One region of the Rhizobium sp. M1 genome, then DNA from elsewhere that is predicted to be linked to it. Evidence: riboswitches for the same ligand, from Rfam matches in the RefSeq annotation. Region 1 holds a riboswitch; each other region holds the start of a gene.
What was found. Region 1 has a riboswitch for cobalamin ahead of nrdH (glutaredoxin-like protein NrdH). Riboswitches for the same ligand answer to the same signal wherever they lie in the genome.
Positions count from the first base shown of each region.

Region 2: it holds a riboswitch for cobalamin, as region 1 does, so the genes downstream of both, CO655_RS18830 (ABC transporter substrate-binding protein) here and nrdH (glutaredoxin-like protein NrdH) in region 1, are expected to answer to the same signal.
Region 3: it holds a riboswitch for cobalamin, as region 1 does, so the genes downstream of both, cobU (bifunctional adenosylcobinamide kinase/adenosylcobinamide-phosphate guanylyltransferase) here and nrdH (glutaredoxin-like protein NrdH) in region 1, are expected to answer to the same signal.

Region 1 covers NZ_NWSW01000056.1:1,880-4,140, reverse strand. Annotated here, with positions in the region: gene CO655_RS31095 (heavy metal translocating P-type ATPase) at 1-427, shown strand, start outside; cobalamin riboswitch at 765-991, shown strand; gene nrdH (glutaredoxin-like protein NrdH) at 1,251-1,472, shown strand; gene nrdI (class Ib ribonucleoside-diphosphate reductase assembly flavoprotein NrdI) at 1,486-1,890, shown strand; gene nrdE (class 1b ribonucleoside-diphosphate reductase subunit alpha) at 1,869-2,261, shown strand, end outside.
Region 2 covers NZ_NWSW01000018.1:110,605-112,865, forward strand. Annotated here, with positions in the region: gene CO655_RS18825 (hypothetical protein) at 1-662, shown strand, start outside; cobalamin riboswitch at 737-1,096, shown strand; gene CO655_RS18830 (ABC transporter substrate-binding protein) at 1,276-2,261, shown strand, end outside.
Region 3 covers NZ_NWSW01000019.1:57,372-59,632, forward strand. Annotated here, with positions in the region: gene CO655_RS19455 (chloride channel protein) at 1-220, opposite strand, end outside; cobalamin riboswitch at 472-868, shown strand; gene cobU (bifunctional adenosylcobinamide kinase/adenosylcobinamide-phosphate guanylyltransferase) at 1,217-1,741, shown strand; gene cobW (cobalamin biosynthesis protein CobW) at 1,748-2,261, shown strand, end outside.

The sequences.
Region 1 (2,261 bases):
TGCCGGCATGCTCGGCATCGACTGGCGCGGCGAAATGATGCCTGAGGATAAGCAGCGGGTCGTCGGCGAATTGAAGCGTCAGGGTTTCATCGTCGCCAAGGTCGGCGACGGCATCAACGACGCTCCGGCGCTGGCCGCCGCCGATATCGGCATCGCCATGGGCGGCGGCACCGATGTGGCGCTGGAGACGGCCGATGCCGCCGTGCTGCACGGGCGCGTCGGCGACGTGGCGCGGATGATCGAACTTTCCAAACGAACGATGCGCAATATCCTAGAGAACATCACCATCGCCCTCGGGCTGAAGGCGGTGTTCCTGGTGACGACGATTGCCGGCATCACCGGTCTCTGGCCGGCGATTCTCGCCGATACCGGCGCCACCGTGCTGGTGACGATCAACGCGCTCAGGCTGCTTCGAGTAAGGACATAACACCCGATGTCGTCCCTGCGGCGCTCGTCACCTGAAGAGTGGCGTAGACCGCTGATAAGGGGCGCCAACCCCTCTTTCGTCATGCTCGGGCTTGTCCCGGGCATCTGCCTCCGATCGATAGGCAGCAGATCCTCGGCACAAGGCCGAGGATGACGCGGAGAGGGAGGTTGGTCATCAAATTGAGAGTGGCTATAGGCTCGCTCTCTTCATCCGACCTTCTCCACAGCCTGCATTCGTTAAGTCTTCCTTATCCATGTTTTTCACAGGAACGCAGTGATTTCAAACCTGCCGTAACGCAATGCACAAACCATCCGTTGACGTGATTTTGGATTCGCGTACTATATCTAGTGTTCAAGGTTCCTTCGATTCGTCAGGATCGCGGGCTAAGACGGGAATACGGTGCGTTTCGCCATGACGGCGCAACAAGGCCGGAGCTGCCCCCGCAACTGTAAGCGGCGAGCAACTGTCCGATTTCAGGTCACTGGAGCATGATGCTCCGGGAAGGCTGGGGCAGGGTGCTTCGACCCGCAAGTCAGGAGACCTGCCTTGAACTAGATGTCCACGGGCGGGGTGTCCGGAAGGTCGCGTGCATGAAGCGGAATGATCCGCGCCTGTTGCGCTGCCCCGAACGTCCGCATGAGCACTTCGGGTTGAAGTCATGTCGAGAAGATCAAGGCCGCCGCCCGCGCAAATCCCGAAAGGGATCGTATCGGGCGTTTAAAGCGCCGACTTTGCCAGATCACCATCAAGCGTTGCCCCGGACGTCGCAAGGCGCCCGATCCCAGTATTGCGTCCTGAATTCTTTGATATCACGAGGAAGATGATGAGCGTTACCGTCTATAGCAAACCTGCCTGCGTCCAATGCACCGCCACTTATCGCGCCCTCGACCGCCTGGGCGTTGATTACGATATCGTCGATATCTCGCAGGATGCCGAAGCGCTCGATCGCGTCCGCAGCCTCGGCTACATGCAGGCGCCCGTCGTCATCGCCGGCGAGCGGCATTGGGCGGGTTTCCGTCCCGATATGATCAGCGCGCTCTCCTGACCGGAAAACGGCGATGGGGCTGCTCGTCTATTATTCCAGCCGATCGGAGAATACCCATCGCTTCGTCGCCAGGCTCGGATTGCGCGCGGCGCGCATTCCCTCAAGCGGCGCAGAGGCGTTCCCTATCCGCGAACCCTTCGTTCTCATCGTACCGACCTATAGCGGCGACGGTGGCAAGGGTGCCGTTCCCAAGCAGGTGATCCGTTTCCTGAACGATGCGGAGAACCGAGGACACATCCGCGGCGTGATTGCCGCGGGCAACAGCAATTTCGGCGAGACATACGGGCTCGCCGGCGACGTGATTTCGCGCAAATGCCAGGTGCCTTACCTCTACAGGTTCGAGCTCATGGGCACGGCCGAGGATGTCGCCAACGTCAAACACGGAATGGAACGATTTTGGACACGGGAACAACTCTGACGCGGGATGCGGGCGCAAAATCGCATAACACTTTTGCTCATCCCGCCGGCGAACGTCCTTTGAAAGCGGCGGAAACGCTCGACTATCACGCGCTGAACGCCATGCTGAACCTCTATGACCATGAGGGCAGGATCCAGCTCGACAAGGATCGCCTGGCGGCGAAGCAGTACTTCCTGCAGCATGTGAACCAGAACACGGTGTTCTTTCACAATCTGAGGGAAAAGCTCGATTACCTCGTGACCGAGGGCTATTACGAGCAGGAGGTACTCGATCAGTATTCCTTCAATTTCGTCCGCGACCTGTTCGATCAGGCCTATGCCAGGAAATTCCGTTTCCCGACCTTCCTCGGCGCTTTCAAATATTACACCAGC
Region 2 (2,261 bases), on a different contig from region 1:
TCTTCATCTTCGCCTTCCTGCCGTTTTCCGAACGCTTCCACACGCTGCATCTCTTTGCCGATTGGCAAATGGCCGTCGCGCTCGGCCGCATGCACCGGGCCGATTTCAATGACTGGCTGGAAGAGCGAGCTGACGCCGTGCGCAAGGCGCTTGATGAGGAGGCGGATGAATATGTGATCTCCTCGCACAGCATGGGATCGAACGTGGCCGCCCATGTCATCGGCATACTGCTGGAAAGGGAGCCGGAGATCTTCAAGGGCAAACGCGTGGTGTTTGCTTCGCTCGGCAGCGCTATTCTGCAATGTGCGCTGCTGTCATCGGCAAGCCTGCTGCGCGCCCGCGTCGGGCTGATCGCCCGCTGTCCGGAGATTTCGTGGGTCGATGTGCAGTGCCTGACGGATTCGATCAATTTCTACAAGGTGCCGGTTGTCGCCGTCTCCGGCAACGCGGACGCGCCCCCGGCGAAGATGCTCCTGATCCGCGTCAAGCAGATGCTGACGCGCGAACATTACCGCAAGATCCGCAAGGATCAGCTGCGCGTCCATCGACAATATGTGCTGGGGCCGGATTTGAAGGCGTCCTTCGACTTCACGCTGCTGACATCGGGGCCGATGCCGGCCCTGGTCTTTACCAATCCTGATGAAAAGAGAATTCCCGGCTGAAGGCTGCCTTTTTGGCAAAGGCTCCCGCGCAGAGCCCGATGCGTCAGCTTGTTCTTGACGCGATACGTCGAGCCGGCGTAACTGGGCGCGACGGTTTCCCGCGGATGACTCCAAGGGGATTAATAGGGAACACGGTGAGGACGACCCAATAGGGATCAAGACCGTGGCTGCCCCCGCAACTGTAAGCGGTTTGCCGACCATCCCAGGGTGATCGGTTTTGCCGACCATCCCAGGGTGATCGGTTTTGCCGATCATCCCAGGGTGATCGCTTTTGCCGATCATTCCAGGGTGATCGCTTTTGCCGATCATCCCGAGATGAGCGCTGTAGCTCATCTCTTGGGGCCCATGGCCATGCCACTGCGAGTTTCGCGGGAAGGCAGATGATCGGCGCATATCCGCAAGCCAGGAGACCTGCCGTCAATCACGATCCAATCAACCGGGCGGGGATGCCTGGAAAGGAACAGACATGATTGACCTGAACCTTCGCCGAACTCCGGCACGAATCCGTCTCGATTGGGTTTTTCACCGCTAGTCTCCGTTTGACCGTGCCTTATCCCGCGCAGCCGCGCGGGGCACGGCGAGGCTAGAATTTTCCTCCTTATCGAGATTTTCCATGCGCCAGTTTCTCATGAGCATGACGTTTGCCTTCGGACTGACCGGCCTTGCAGCGCCGGGTCTTGCTGCCACTCAATATCCATTGACCATCACCAATTGCGGCCAGCAGGTGACCTTCGAAAGGGCCCCGGCGAAGATCGTATCGATCGGCCAGGGCATGACCGAAGTACTGTTTTCCCTCGGACTGGCGGACAAGATCGCCGGAACCGCGGTCTGGGTGGGCCCGGTCCTGCCGCAATATGCCGAGGCCAACAGCCGGATCAGACGCCTTGCCGACAACGATCCAAGCTTCGAATCCGTCGTCGGCGCGGAGCCAGACCTGGTGGCGGCAGAATTCGAGTGGCATGTCGGTCCGCAGGGTTCCGTTGGCAAGCGCGAACAGTTTTCCGGACTCGGGATCAACACCTATATCGCGCCCGCCGACTGTGTGGCCAAGATCAATGCCGATGGCGGCGATGGCGTGCGCAAAGCGCTGTTCACGATGGACCTGATCTATCAGGAAATCGCCGAACTCTCCGACATCTTCGATATCAAGGACCGCGGCGACGCCCTGATCGCCGATCTCAAGAAGCGCGAGGCCGATGCGGTCGCCTCGATATCGGGCGCATCGGCAAAGAATCTGCCCATCGTCTTCTGGTTCTCCAGCAAAGAGGTGAACGGCGATGCCTTCATCGCCGGGAAGAACAGCGCCCCGGCCTATATTCTGAAGACGCTGGGTGCTGCGAATGTCGTGACGACGGAAGAGGAATGGCCACTGGTCGGCTGGGAGACGATCGCTCAGGCTGATCCCGCGGTCATCGTCATCGCTACCATGGATCGCCGGCGCTATGCGGCTGACGATCCGAAGGTGAAGCTCGATTTTCTGGAGAACGACCCTGTCACCCGCGAACTCGATGCCGTCAGGAACAAGCGCTTCGTGATGATGGACGCGCAATCGATGAACCCGACGATCCGCACGATCGACGGCATCGAGATACTGGCAAA
Region 3 (2,261 bases), on a different contig from region 1:
ACGCGCTCAGCCTTTCGGTGTCGGCGATGCCGAAGACCAACTGGTGCAGCTCATTGGAAACGTAGCTCATGCCGGTGACGGCAAGCCCCGAGGCGATGCCGACGACGGCGCCTGCCAGCGACAGGCCGACTTCGCTGCGGCGGGTCAGCGCGCGCAGCCGTCCCGGGTCGAAGAAAACACGCAGCGCGCGGAAACGGCGCCGATCCAATTTCATAAGCATGGCTAGACAACTAGGCGGGGAGAGGCCCGGTCAAGGGCGGCGGTGCTGTCCGCTTGCGATGCAATTGCGGCGAAAAGCCGGCGCGGGGGACAAATTTTTATGATGTAAGTCTCTGATTAAAGACGATGTTTTCGGTAGAGTAAGTCGTATTGTTGGAAGCTTTCTATCCCCGCCCGTCGCCTCGGGCGTCAACGCCGGTTGACTCTATCCTCTGGCTTGCCTAACCATCCCTCAACGGATGGTCGCCTGACCATCCTGACATAACGGATGGTTCCGGATCGGCAGTTGCCCTTCCGGATGAAAAGGGAATGTGACGGGGCGGACCCAAGCCGGGCGCCTTCATCACAGCCGACCCCGCGACTGTAGAGCGGTCAGGGTCTTCCATCCGGCATCGAGCCCTTCCGGCCGGCGGCCTGCAGTCGTGCAGGCAAGCGGGACGGGTGATGTGCCGGAAAAGCCACTGGAAATGCATGGTGATCAACCGGGGTCGGACGCCTCTATTTCTACGAATCGTCCACCTTTTCACCGATGCAGCCGGGAAGGCGAGGCGGATCCGCCGGCACGATCAGGGGCGACCGGTTTCCGGTCCGCCCCGATCGCGGCCGATAACCGCGAGCCAGGAGACCTGCCTTCCGTGCCGGGCGAAAAGCCCACCCTGGGTAAGAGACCCGCTGCCAGCACGGAGGTTGTTTTGGCTGAACGTTTGAATTCGGCGCGGCCTGGTGCGGCAGATGGCGGGCTTTCGGCCTCCTGCGTCGAGTATGTGGCACCCCCCTCTGTCCTGCCGGACATCTCCCCCAGAAGGGGGGAGATCGGATCGGCGCACCGGCTTCCCCAAACAATCGATGTTGGGCGAAGGTCATGCCACTTGCCGATCTCCCCACCTGTGGGGGATATGTCCGGCAGGACAGAGGGGGGTATTACGTCCTCGTCGGCCAACTATAGTATACGCGGAGCAAATCGAAGCACCGCTCTCCGTAGCGGGAGTGTCGCGGCATGACCGATCTCGTCGCCAATTCCACCCTCGTCCTCGGTGGCGCGCGCTCTGGGAAATCCCGCTTCGCCGAAAACCTCGTCACATCGAGCGGCCTCGGGTGCCATTACATCGCGACCGGCCGGGCATGGGACGAGGAGATGCAAGCGCGTATCGACCAGCACAGGGCTGATCGCGGCCCGTCCTGGACAACGCATGAGGAGCCGCTCGATCTTGTCGGCAAGCTTGCGGCCATCGACGGCGAGGACCGTGTGGTGCTCATCGACTGCCTGACGCTCTGGGTCACCAACCTGATGATGGAAGAGCGTGACATGGCAGCGGAATTTGCAGGGCTCGTCGATTTCGTGGGGCAAGCAAAGGCGCGGCTGGTCTTCGTCTCCAACGAAGTCGGGCTCGGCATCGTGCCGGAAAATCGCATGGCGCGGGATTTTCGCGATCATGCCGGCCGTCTCCACCAGATGATCGCGGCGAAGGCCGCCGAAGTCTATTTCATCGCGGCAGGCCTGCCGCTGAAAATGAAGGGTTAAAGTTTCATGAACCAGAAGATTCCCGCAACCGTCATCACCGGCTTTCTCGGTGCCGGCAAGACGACGATGATCCGCAACCTGCTGACCAATGCCGGCGGCAACAAAATCGCGCTCATCATCAACGAGTTCGGCGATCTCGGCGTCGATGGCGACGTGCTGAAGGGCTGCGGCGCCGAAAACTGCAGCGAGGACGACATCATCGAGCTGACCAATGGCTGCATCTGCTGCACCGTTGCCGACGATTTCATTCCGACGATGACAAAGCTGCTCGAGCGCGAACAGCGGCCCGACCATATCGTCATCGAAACCTCGGGCCTCGCCTTGCCGCAGCCGCTGGTCGCCGCCTTCAACTGGCCTGACATCCGCACCCAGGTGACCGTCGACGGCGTCATCACCGTGGTCGACAGCGCGGCTGTCGCTGCCGGCCGCTTTGCCGACGACCACGATGCCGTCGAGGCGGCGCGCAGCGAGGATGAATCGCTCGATCACGAAAGCCCGATCGAGGAGCTGTTCGAGGATC